Regions from separate parts of the Microbispora sp. KK1-11 genome, predicted to be linked through region 3. Evidence: riboswitches for the same ligand, from Rfam matches in the RefSeq annotation. Region 3 holds a riboswitch; each other region holds the start of a gene.
What was found. A riboswitch is a leader RNA that binds a small molecule or an ion and turns the genes downstream of it on or off. The one in region 3 is predicted to bind cyclic di-AMP.
Positions count from the first base shown of each region.

Region 1: it holds a riboswitch for cyclic di-AMP, as region 3 does, so the genes downstream of both, FLW16_RS32290 (glycoside hydrolase family 25 protein) here and FLW16_RS00925 (C40 family peptidase) in region 3, are expected to answer to the same signal.
Region 2: it holds a riboswitch for cyclic di-AMP, as region 3 does, so the genes downstream of both, FLW16_RS38765 (C40 family peptidase) here and FLW16_RS00925 (C40 family peptidase) in region 3, are expected to answer to the same signal.
Region 4: it holds a riboswitch for cyclic di-AMP, as region 3 does, so the genes downstream of both, FLW16_RS03000 (hypothetical protein) here and FLW16_RS00925 (C40 family peptidase) in region 3, are expected to answer to the same signal.

Region 1 is NZ_VIRJ01000029.1:11,445-14,489, forward strand. It holds gene uppS (polyprenyl diphosphate synthase) at 1-435, opposite strand, end outside; cyclic di-AMP (ydaO/yuaA leader) riboswitch at 722-867, shown strand; gene FLW16_RS32290 (glycoside hydrolase family 25 protein) at 879-1,601, shown strand; gene secD (protein translocase subunit SecD) at 1,686-3,045, opposite strand, start outside.
Region 2 is NZ_VIRJ01000043.1:3,082-6,126, reverse strand. It holds gene FLW16_RS38770 (LuxR C-terminal-related transcriptional regulator) at 1-80, shown strand, start outside; gene FLW16_RS38765 (C40 family peptidase) at 110-1,069, opposite strand; cyclic di-AMP (ydaO/yuaA leader) riboswitch at 1,220-1,389, opposite strand; gene FLW16_RS38760 (amino-acid N-acetyltransferase) at 1,766-2,326, shown strand; gene FLW16_RS38755 (RDD family protein) at 2,464-3,045, shown strand, end outside.
Region 3 is NZ_VIRJ01000001.1:194,533-197,577, forward strand. It holds gene FLW16_RS00915 (NYN domain-containing protein) at 1-98, shown strand, start outside; gene FLW16_RS00920 (C40 family peptidase) at 235-1,197, shown strand; cyclic di-AMP (ydaO/yuaA leader) riboswitch at 1,513-1,667, shown strand; gene FLW16_RS00925 (C40 family peptidase) at 1,742-2,314, shown strand; gene FLW16_RS00930 (hypothetical protein) at 2,432-3,045, shown strand, end outside.
Region 4 is NZ_VIRJ01000002.1:19,498-22,542, forward strand. It holds gene FLW16_RS02990 (DeoR/GlpR family DNA-binding transcription regulator) at 1-144, shown strand, start outside; gene galT (galactose-1-phosphate uridylyltransferase) at 236-1,294, shown strand; cyclic di-AMP (ydaO/yuaA leader) riboswitch at 1,365-1,503, shown strand; gene FLW16_RS03000 (hypothetical protein) at 1,538-2,449, shown strand; gene FLW16_RS03005 (HAD domain-containing protein) at 2,536-3,033, shown strand.

The sequences.
Region 1 (3,045 bases), on a different contig from region 3:
CGACCGGGCGGCCTCGACGATGTCGCGGCGACCGCCGTGATCGAACGCCACCGTCAACGTCATCCGGCGGTTGTCGCGGGTCAGCGCCATCAGGTCGGCGATGTCCCGGGCCAGCGCGGGCGGGATCCGTGGGTCGGTGACCCCGAGGAACCGGCAGCGGATCCCGCGTGCGTGCAGTGACAGGGCGTGCTTGCGGACGGCGCGCCGCACCAGTCGCAGCAGGACGTCGACCTCGGCCGCCGGGCGCCGCCAGTTCTCTGTGGAGAAGGCGTACAGGCTCAACCACTCGACACCGGCCGTGTGGGCCGCCTCGATGACATCGATCACCGCGGCCTCGGCCGCCCGATGCCCCTCGGTGCGGGGCAGCGACCGCTGCGCGGCCCAGCGGCCGTTCCCGTCCATGACACAGGCGACGTGACGAGGGATGCCTCTCACCCCACCCGCCCCGACGACATCGCGACCACGACGCAGACCCCCAAGTGAATCCCTCCGGGGACGGACTCTTTCACAGAATGTGACGCGGCGAACACTAACCGTTGGTATTCACGGCCCTTACTTGCCAGGCCGGGGTGGCTCGGGGCGTTATCTGTCCAGGTAAAGACATGTTTTGTCCTGTTTACACCATTCTGGTGGTGTGTGTACCTTTAGGGCACACGGCCTGGGTACCGGCAGACTTCCGCCGTCATATCCCTTGCCGTGGCGTTGCCCGGACCGCGCGATGATCGCGCGGCCGCCGAATCCGCGTCATGTGGAGCCGGGGACCCACTCTCTTCGGGGTGAATCGGCGCGCAGGCCCCCAGATGCGCCCGTAGGGCACTTCCTGCCCGAACCCGTCAGCTAACCCGGTAGGCGGCATGGAAGCAAGGAGTCAACCCCGCATGTCCAGCCATCGGCTCTCCCCCGGGAGCCGGCCCTCCCGCCGGCGCCTGCGCTCCGCCCTCGCGGCGGCGACCCTCGCGGCCTCGGCCGTCACCGCCACCGTCACGGCGGCCGTCGTCCTGCCCGCCCCGGCCTACGCGAACCCGCACACGTACGGCCAGGACGTCTCCGGCTACGAGGCCGACCACGACTGGATGAACAGCCGCGCGCAGTTCGGCTTCATCAAGGCCACCGAGGGGACCTCCTGGGTCGACTCGTCCTTCCCCCGCCACTGGCGGGAACTGGCCAAGAAGGGCATCGTCCGCGGCGTCTACCACTTCGGCCATCCCTCCAACGACCCCATCGCCGAGGCCGACCACTTCCTCAAGGTCGTGAACGCGCAGCCGAGCAAGCCCGGCGACATCCTGGTCCTCGACCTGGAGGCCACCGACGGCGAGTCCGTCGAGCACGTCAACAAGTGGGCCAAGACCTGGCTGGAGTACGTGACGGCCAAGACCGGCACCAGGCCGATGTTCTACAGCGGCTGGAACTTCGCCGACGAGTACGGCCACGGCCTCGGCCAGTACCCCCTGTGGGTGGCCCACTACAGCAAGGCCCCTGGCGACATCACGCCGCCCGCCGACTGGAAGTCCTGGGCGATCCACCAGTACACCGACTCGCCCATCGACCAGAACGTCTCCGCGCTGACGCCCGCCCAGTTGCGCGCGCTCGGCCGGCCGTAGCCGCACGGGCCCCGGGGCGGGGCGTCCCACCCGGCGTCCCACCCGGCGTCCCACCCCGGGGCCCATGCCGGCCGACCAGGTCGGTCAGACCACCGCGCCGGAGCCGTCGCGCCGCGCGGGCCTGGCACGCGGGGCGGCGGGAACCGGTGGCGGCTTGCTGGTGCGCCTCTCCAGCGCGATCGCTGCCGGTCCGGCCACGAACGACGACGACAGCGTCCCCACGATGATGCCGATCAGCAGGGCGACGGCGAAGTCGCGCAGCGAGTCGCCGCCGAACACCGCCAGCGCCGCAAGGATGAACAGCGCACCGAGCCCGGTGTTGACCGTGCGCGGCACGGTCTGCAGGATCGCGGTGTTCACCACCCGGCCGAACGGCTCCCCGCGCCGCACCGGCCACAGCTCGCGCACCCGGTCGAAGAGCACGACCTTGTCGTTGACCGAATAACCGATGATCGTGAGCATCGCGGCCAGGAACACTCCGTCGATCGGCTTGCCCATCCAGGCGAACGCTCCGACGACGACGGCCGCGTCCACGAACAGCGCCGCCACGGCCGCCGTGCCGAACGTCCACCGGAACCGGAACGCCAGGTAGACGAGCTGCGCGGCGAGCGCGACGGCGAGCGCGATGAGCGCGTTGCGGCGCAGCTCCTCGCCGAGACTCGGCCCGATGAGCTCGTCACGCTGCTTGGTGACCTCTCCCACGCGCCGGTCCAGCGCCTCCTCCATGCGGACCACGTCGTCCGCGCTGATCTGCCCGGTACGTACCGAGATCGCGTCGTCCGACCGCTGCACGACGGCCGAGGGGAAGCCGGCGTCCGCCACCGCCTGCCTCGCCGTGGCGACGTCGACCGGCCTGCTCGTGCCGAACTCCACGATCCGGCCGCCGGTGAACTCGACGCCGTAATCGAGCCCACGCGTGACCAGCCCGGCACCCGCCAGCACGAGCAGCCCGGCCGCTACGGCGAGCCACAGCCGCCTGCCGCGCATCAGGTCCGGGTCGCGCCGGGTCAGCCAGGTCCTGACCCGGCCGATCGAGCCGATGCCGGACGCCCGGGGGCCGATCCTGTCGATCAGGGCGGCGGTGAGCACCCGGGTGATCAGCATCGCCGAGACCAGCGAGGCGAGCACGCCGATGGCCAGCGTCACGCCGAAGCCCTTCACCGGCCCGGAGGCGAGCCAGAACAGCAGCCCCGCGGCGAGCAGGGTGGTGATGTTGGAGTCGGCGATCGCACTCCAGGCGTTCTTGAAGCCGCGGTCGAGGGCCGCCCTGAGGCCCCGGCGGGGCGCCTCGCCGTACTCCTCCCTGGCCCGTTCGAAGACCAGCACGTTGGCGTCCACCGCCATGCCGATCGCCAGGACGAACCCGGCCAGGCCGGGCAGCGTGAGCGTTGCTCCCATTGCCACGAGCCCGGCGTACGAGATCAGGCCGTAGCAGGCGAGCGCG
Region 2 (3,045 bases), on a different contig from region 3:
TGCGGTGCATCTGCGACCGCATCGGCGTCGCGACCGCGATCGAGGCCGTCGCCTGGGCGGCACGCCGCCGCCTCATCTGACCGCGTCCCTCGACGGCGGGTCGAGGGGCTCAGTCCGCGACCCGCACCGCTCCCGCGAACGGCCGTCCGGCGATCTTCGCGATGTGGACGACGTCTCCCGTGCGCGGCGCGTGGATCATGTAGCCATTGCCGATGTAGATGCCGACGTGGTGCAGGTCGGAGTAGAAGAACACCAGGTCGCCGGGGCGGAGCTGGTCACGGGGGATGTGCGTGCCGGCCGTCCACTGGTCTCCCGTGTAGTGGGGCAGGCTGATGCCGACGGACTGGTAGGCCGCCATGACCAGGCCGGAGCAGTCGAAGGAGCCGGGGCCCTCGGCGCCCCACACGTAAGGCTTGAGCTGCTGCCTGAGGGCCCAGCGCGCCGCCTGGGCGGCCTTGCCGTCGCCGATGATGGGGAACGACGTCCTGCTGCGCGTCTCGCTGCCGATCGTCTGGGAGACCTGCCGGTAGAGGCTGCTCTCGGTCTTCTTGATCAGCTTGGTGATCTTGTCGCGCCGCGAGTCGAGGCCGCTGAGGAGCTTCTTGACCTCGGCCTGCCGGGCGGAGGCGCTCTCCCTGGCCCGCGCGGCGGCGTCCATGGCCTTGGTGACCTCGGCGACCTCCTGGCTCTCCTGCAGCTCCAGCGCGTACGTCGTGGAGGCCTGGTCCAGGTATCGCCGGGGGTCGGCGTCGCTGTCGATGAGCACGAGCGCCCTGCCGAGCCCGTTGGTCATGTAGGAGTGCTGCGCGAGGGCGCTCGCCTTCTGCCGGCGGACCTCGAGCTCGGCCTCGCTCTTGGCGAGGTTCTTCTTGGCGAGGTCGGCGGACCGCTCGGCCGCCTTCAGGCGTACGCGCTCGCCGTTGTACTGCTCGCTGAGGGTCTCGATCTCGGTGTAGAGGCTCTCGACCTGCGCCGTGAGCTCCTTGAGGCTCGGCTTGGGGTCGGCGGTGGCGCGGACCACCGGGGCGCCGAACGTGATCGCGCCGATCGCGACGCCGACGAACGCCAAGCGGCGGATGGCACCCGGACCGGCCGTGCCGGATCCGGACCGTCGGCCGCGGGCGTGTCTGCCCGCCTGCCGTCCTCCACGCGTGCGCAACCGAGCTCCTCTCCCACGTGTGCCCCGCGGCGGGTCCGTCGTCGGGACGGGGCCGTACGGCGGGGCACTTCTGAGCGCCTACCGGGTTAGCTGACGGGTTCGGGCCGGAGTAGCCCTACCTTGGTGGATTCACCCCTTGACGATCTGAGATCGAACCGATCCTGATCCTGCAGTTGGGTCCCCGGTTCCCCTTCGCACTCGGTGCTCCGAAGATTCGGCGCCCGGTCGCCGTGAGCGCTCCACGATGACCGGCATCGTCGCTGGACGATAGTGCACGGCGAGTTCTTGCTCAACCAGAACTCCGAAACCCGTCTACGTTTGACAACCAAATGATCACGGCCGGGTCACAGGCGCGGTAGTGATATGTCCGCGTTCACCTGCGTATGGAGTGATTTGGGAGTTTCGAGGTGCCGGTCGGGCTGCGGGGAAAAGTGGGACGAACCTGGATGTCCGCCTCGGGCTACGGCCGTGCACCTGTCCGTATCCTGGCGGCTACGGACAGTCAAATCTCCTGTCGGGTATGGCGTTTGGGGATGACCGTTATCCATGGGGACGATCCGTGCCGACCGCGTGGGATCGACCGCGCTCCGGCTAGGCTGGCCGGTCATGGAGCAGGTCGCCGCGCAGACATCCAGTGAATCGGGTGCCACGGCCGTGACGGTGCGCCGGGCCAGGACGCCGGACGTCCGCGCGATCCGGCGCCTCGTCGACGCGTACTCGGGTGTCGGTCCCCGCCTGCTCAAGAAGAGCACGGTCACGCTGTACGAGGACGTCCAGGAGTTCTGGGTGGCCGAGACGGACGGGCAGGTCGTCGGCTGCGGCGCGCTGCACGTGCTGTGGGAGGACCTGGCCGAGATCAGGACCGTCGCGGTGGACCCCGCGGCGCGCGGCGGGGGCGTCGGCCATCGGATCGTCGGCGCGCTCATCGAGACCGCCAGGGACCTCGGCGTCCGGAGGGTCTTCTGCCTCACGTTCGCGGTGGAGTTCTTCGCCAGGCACGGCTTCAGGCCGATCCAGGGCACCCCGGTCTCCCAGGAGGTGTACGCGGAACTGCTCGCGTCGTACGACGAGGGTGTCGCCGAGTTTCTCGACCTGGAGCACGTCAAGCCGAACACGCTGGGGAACACCCGGATGTTGCTGCACCTCGACCGCATTGATCACCATTGATGGGCATTGATCGCCGATCTTGACGGTGGTTGTCGACTGCTGCAAAGGTGACTGTTGATACACCTGTCGCTACTTTTGGCAATATCAGCGTGTGCTACAGACGTTCGGCGCATGCGTCTTCGAAACGAGGTGACACGGTGAGCACCGGACAGCCGCCGTACCCCCAGGACGAGTCGGACGGAACGCCACCGCCGTCATCGAACCCCGGGTACAACACGGACAGACAGCCCCAGGACTACGACCCCGACGTCACGGTCGTCAGCTACCGCCACTCGGGACAGCACACGGGCCCGCAGCAGCCGCCCGGCTACGACCCCGCGCAGGGCGGCTACGGCCAGCAGCAGGGCTACGGCGCCCAGCAGGGCCAGCAGCAGTACGGCCAGCAGGGGTACGGCCAGCAGCCGGCCCCGCAGCAGCAGGGATACGGCCAGGAGGCCGCCCAGCAGCAGGGCTACGGGCAGCAGCAGTACGGCCAGCAGGGCTACGGCGCCCCGCAGGGCCAGCAGGGTTACGGCCAGACCGGCCCGCAGCAGGGATACCCCCAGCAGGGCCAGCAGGGCTATGGCCAGACCGGCCCGCAGCAGGGCTACGGCGCCCAGCAGGGCCACCAGCAGTACGGCCAGCAGGGCTACGGCGCCCAGCAGGGTCAGCAGCAGTACGGCCAGCCCTCGTCCCAGGGCGGTTACGGCCAGCAGCAGACCGGCCCCCAGGACTACGGC
Region 3 (3,045 bases):
TGGTCTCCTCCGACCGGGAGGTGGCCGAGTCGGTGCGCCGCATGGGCGCCCGGCCGGTGCCCTCGCTCCTGTTGCTGCGCCGTCTCGGCCGCGGCTGAAGCGCCGTACGCGCGCTCCGGACCGGCGTCGTCACGGGGAGTGATGACTGCCGCGAATACCTGCGAATAGGTTGAAGCTTCAAGATCGCCTAGATAGAGTCGCGCCGCAGGTTTCGTTGATCTAAAGGGGGCCTCAGTGCGAGGGCGTGTGCCGGTGGCCGCCGGTCTGGCCGCCGTGGTCCTGCTGACGCCGGTGACGGGCGCGCAGGCGGATCCGAAGCCCACAGTCGCGCAGGCCAAGGCGAAGCTGAGCAAGCTCAACGAGCAGGCCGACAAGCTCGTGGACCGCTACAACGCGGCCAACGAGAAGTGGAAGAAGGCGAGGCAGAAGTACCTCGCGATCAACGACGACTACAAGAAGCAGAACGTCCGGGTCGAGGCGCTGCGCTCCGGGCTGGTCTCGATGGCCGTCAGCAGCTACCAGGTCGGCGAGATGGGGTCGTGGGGCGGCGTCTTCTACAGCTCCAACCCCGATGCCATGCTCAGCGGCCTCGCCACGCTCAACCACATGTCGGCCGAGCGGGCCGGGCGGCTCAGGGAGTACGAGGGCGCCATCAAGGACCTCAAGGACCGCCGTGACCAGAGCAAGGCGGTCTACAAGGAGGCCGCGGACGTCAGGGGCGAGCTCGCCGACGAGAAGGACAAGGTCGACAAGCTCGTCCGGGAGCAGATGAAGCTGCTGCGCTCGCTCGGGACGTTCAACCCCGGCAACCCCAACAGTCCCGGCGTCGTCTACACCGGGCCGGCGTCCGGCAACGCGCTGTCGGCCCTCCAGTTCGCCTACAAGCAGGTCGGCAAGCCCTACCGTTACGGGGGCACAGGACCGGACTCCTGGGACTGCTCGGGGCTCGTGCAGGCCGCCTGGGCGGCGGCGGGCGTGACACTGCCCCGGACCAGCTACGAACAGTGGGCCTGGGGTGCGAGCCGCAGGGTCTCGCTGGACGAGCTCCAGCCGGGCGACCTGCTCTGGCACGCCGGATACGGGCACGTCGGCATCTACGCCGGCGACGGCAAGGTCGTCCACGCCCCGCAGACCGGCGATGTTGTGAAGATTGTCACACTCGCGGAGTATCACGCCATCGGAGCTGTGCGTCCCTGAGGGCCCGATCCTCTCTGTGATCTCTGTGCCTTTTGTGGCTCATGTGACCCGATTTGGCCGCTGTTGCCGAGATTGTGAGCAGAGTCACATTTATCCGTTTGTGGGGCGGGTAAGCTGCGCTTTCTTCGCCGCGGCCTTCGTTATCCGATCTTTATCCGGCGGGAGGGCTTTGCCGAACGCGGCGGGTCCTCGGTAGCTTCTGGGCCGCGGCGAGTACGCCTCGCCGCGGCGCACCCGGTCCGGCCGGCCGGGTCGCGCAGTCATCCACCGTCATCGGCGTCCTCCATCACCCTCCCCTTAGCGGGATCCCCCGGCGCCGGTGGCCTGCCGAGTCCGTGCAGTCAGGAGGCACGGAGCCGGGGAACCATCGACCTTCACGCGAAGGTCCGGGGTGAATCGGCGCATCGCGCGCCGTAGGGCGACTTCCCCGCCCGAACCCGTCAGCTAACCCGGTAGGCGTGAGCGGAAGACCCGAGGAGAGATCCTGTCTACCACCCCCGCTAGTCTGTCCCGTCTTGCCCGAATTGCCCTTGGTGGTGCCGCTTTGACGGCATCCGTAGGGGTCGCCGGAGCACATCCGGCGGCGGCCGACACGGTGACGGTCACGGTCGTCAAGACGGCCACAGCGACGAAGTCGGGCACGAAGACGGGCGCCGCGAAGAGCGCGGACGCCGCCGCCCGCAAGGCCGCCGCGAAGAAGCGGCAGACCAAGAAGCACTCCGCCAAGCGGAAGATCGGCAGGGCCTCGCTGCAGCGAACCAAGGCCCAGCGCGCGGTGAAGGTCGCGGAGAAGCAGATCGGCGACCCCTACCGCTACGGAGCGACGGGACCGGGCGCGTTCGACTGCTCGGGCCTGGTCCAGTACGCCTGGCGTAAGGCGGGCGTACGGCTGCCGCGCACGACGTGGTCCATCCGCGGCGCGGTCAGGAAGAAGGTGTCCTGGGGTCACTTCGAGCCCGGTGACCTGATCTTCACCAGCGGAGGCGGCCACGTCGGCATGTACGTCGGGCACGGCAAGATGATCCACGCTCCGCACACCGGCACGCGGGTGCGGATCGACAAGCTGGACGCCTACCGGAGGAGCACCTTCGTGGGTGCCGTCCGTCCGGGCGTCTGACGGGCACCGGTCACCAGCCCCCTCGACCGGCGCCGTCCCTACGGCCCCGTCCACCTCGCCGAGGTGGACGGGGCCGTGGCACGTGCTGGTTACCATGCACGGCTTACCATGCACGGCGTGACTGCCACGAGCGGCGTGCCCGCGGGCGTGCCGGGCGCGCGCGCCGAGGCCGAGCGGCGCCGGCCCGAAGTTCCGCCTCACGGGGTCCGTCCCCGCCGGATCGCGGCCGTGGCCGCCGCGCTGGCCGTGCTGCTCACCGGGCCGGCCGCCGCGGCCCCGCCCGACCCGCTGCTTGCCCTGCGACTGGACGCCCGGGCCGCCGTGCGGGAGCGACCGGGCATGTGGACCGGCGCCTCCGTCGCCCGCGGCGAGCGCGCGGTCGTCGTCGGGTCGCCCCGGCCGCTGGTCGCCGAGATCGCCGCGCTGGCCGATCGCGCGGGCCGCACGGTCACGAGGATCTGGGGCGGGTACGGCGGCGCGGTGGTCCTCGTGCCGCGCACCGAGGAGCAGGCCGCCGTGCTGGCCGCGCCGGCGAAGGTGGACGGCCTGGCGGCCGTCGCCACCGGCGGCCGCGTGATCGTGCAGCCGGCGGCGTTCGCCCGCCTGTCCGCGACCGGCCGCCTGGTCGTCGTGACCCATGAGCTGACGCACGTCGCGACCACCGGTCCCCACGCGGTGCCGATGTGGCTCATGGAGGGCTTCGCCGACTACGTGGGCTACCTGGACAGCGG
Region 4 (3,045 bases), on a different contig from region 3:
ACGATCGCCGCCCTCGGCGAGGCCGGCGTGGTCGTGAGCGACGTCGGCCTGCCCGAGGAGGCGCGCGCCGCGTTGTCGGAGCACGCCGGCGAGCTCCTCCTCGCCGATCCGTCCGGGGAGACCGAGCTGGAGACCGCACTGTGACGCCGGACCTCTGGGCGAAGCCGCTGTGACCCGGACATCTGGAAGCCCGCTGTGACCCGGGACACCGCACCGTGAAACTGGAGACCGCTCTGTGAAGCGCACCATCACCCATCTCGCCGACGGCCGTGAGCTGATCTACTTCGACCGGCGCGACGACGCCGACCACAGCGCCACCGACACCAGGGACCTGCCGCCGCGCCCGCTCGCCTCCGAGTTGCGCTACGACCCCCTGATGGACGAGTGGGTGGCCGTGGCCCGGCACCGCCAGACGCGCACTCACCTGCCGTCCGCCGACGAGTGCCCGCTCTGCCCGGGCCATCCCGGCTCGGAGATCCCCTCGCCGTACGAGGTGGCGGTGTTCGAGAACCGCTTCCCGTCGTTCAGCTTCAACACCGGTGCGTACGAGCAGGTGGGCGGGCTGAGCGAGGTGCGGCCGGGGATCGGGCGCTGTGAGGTCGTCTGCTTCACCTCCGACCACGACGCGTCGTTCAGCTCCCTGAGCGACGAGCAGGCCGAGCTGGTCGTCGAGGCGTGGGCCGACCGTACGGCCGAGCTGTCCTCGCTGCCCGGCGTGGAGCAGGTCTTCTGCTTCGAGAACCGCGGCGCCGAGATCGGCATCACGCTGCCGCACCCCCACGGACAGATCTACGCCTATCCGTACGTCACGCCGCGTACGCGGCAGATGCTGGACGCCGCCGCCCGCCATCAGGGAGGCAACCTGTTCGCGGACGTCCTGGCCGCCGAGCGGAGGGGCCCCCGGGTGGTGGCCGCCAACGAGCACTGGACGGCCTTCGTCCCTGCCGCCGCGCGCTACCCGTTCGAGGTGCACGTCTACCCGCACCGTCAGGTGCCCGACATCCCCGCGCTGTCGCCCGAGGAACGGGCCGCCTTCGCGCCGCTCTACATCGAGGTGCTGCGCCGGCTGGACGGGCTGTTCGGCGTCGTCATGCCGTACGTCGCGGCCTGGCACCAGGCCCCGGTCACCTACCGGCGCGACCTCGCCTACCTCCACCTGCAGCTTTTCACGATCCGGCGCGCGCCGAACAAGCTGAAGTACCTGGCCGGATCGGAGTCGGCCATGGGCGCGTTCGTCAACGACGTGCTGCCTGAGGAGGCCGCCCGGATGCTTCGCGAGGCGATAACGGCTTGATCTCCGATTGGTTGCGACTTTGGTGGCAGCCACGGTTTCTTTACCACTAGTATCCCTGACACCGGCCGTCACAACCGGTACGCCTAATCCCGGGCGCCCCGCCCGGGAGCCGGGGACCCAATCACGCACCTGGGGTCAAGGCAGTGGCCTGCCCGGGCTCCTCCAGCCCGAACCCGTCAGCTAACCCGGTCGGCAGATGGAGAGGAGTGGGCTCTGCCCCGCGCGTTCCCCCTGGCTGTCGGCGTGCTCGCCTCCGCCGTCCTCGTGTTCGGCACGGCCGCGCCTGGTGCCGCCGACCCCAAACCGACGGAGAAGCAGCTCAAGAAGGAGCTGTCGGACCTGCGGAAGAAGGTCGATCGGCTGATCGGCGACTACAACGCCAAACGTGTCGCCCTCGCCAAGGCCCGCGTGGAGGAGAAGGCGGCCCGCGGCCGGCTGGCCAAGGCCGAGGCCGACTACGAGGCCGCCAGCGACGCCGTACGGCAGCTGGCCGGGCTGCGCTACCAGACCGAGAGCGCGATGGCGCTGCCCGACATGAACACCGCCGCGCTGAACTACCAGCTCAAGGAGGAGCAGGCCGCCAGGCTCGCGCACTTCGACCAGGTCCGCACCGAACGGCAGCGGGCCGCGGACGCCGCCAAGACGCTGACCGGACAGCTCAAGACGCAGGCCGCCGAGGTCGCCGGACAGCGCGAGGACGCCGAGGATCTCATCGACGAGATCAAGGACAAGCTCGACGCGCTGATCCCGATCGCGCCGGGAAAGCGCGTGGGCGGGTCGTGGGCGCCGGAACTGCCCAGCGGCTCCGACAACATCACGGCCCGGATGCGGCTCACGCGCACCGAGGTCGAAAAGCACTTCGACCTGCGGTTCCCGGTCGGCTGCTACCGTGCGGAGAACAGCGGCGAGCACCCCCTCGGGCGCGCCTGCGACTTCATGATGAGCTCGGGCGGCGCCATGCCCTCGCCCGAGATGAAGGCGCTCGGTGACAGCCTGGCCGCCTGGGCCATCAAGAACGGGCCGAAGCTGGGCGTGATGTACGTGATCTGGCAGCAGCGCATCTACAACCTCGGCCACCCGGGCTGGCGGACCATGTCCGACCGCGGCGGAATCACCGCAAACCACTACGACCACGTGCACATCTCGATGTACTAGGCCCACAAGCCGCCTGGTAGCTCTCGTGCCTGCCGGAGCCCGCTCCGAACGCGGCGTACTCGCCGGATGTGACGAGGTGAGCGAGCATGACCGACCATGCTGACCGCCCGCTGCTCTTCCTCGACGTCGACGGACCGCTTCTCCCCTTCGGCGAGGACCCGCAACGCGCACCGCGGGGTGCCACACCGGACTCGCGCCTGGCGTGGCTCACCTCCGAGGTGGGGAGCCGGCTGGCAGCTCTGCCCTGCGAACTCGTCTGGGCGACAACCTGGGAAGAAGAGGCGAATGCCGAGATAGCACCCCGGATCGGGCTGCCGCGACTGCCCGTCGTCAGCTGGCCGGAGCCAACCGACCAGCACAAACGTGAGGACCAATGGTTCGGGCTCTGCTGGAAGACCCGGACCCTGGTGAACTGGGCGGGCGGACGCCCGTTCGCCTGGATCGATGACGAGATCACCGACGCCGACAGGGAGTGGGTCTCGGCACACCACAGCGGCCGGGCTCTCCTTCACCGCGTGGAGTCATTCAGGGGACTCGCCGACGAGGACTTCGCCGTCATCGATCGATGGCTTCGGGCCTTGTGAATCACCCGCGAT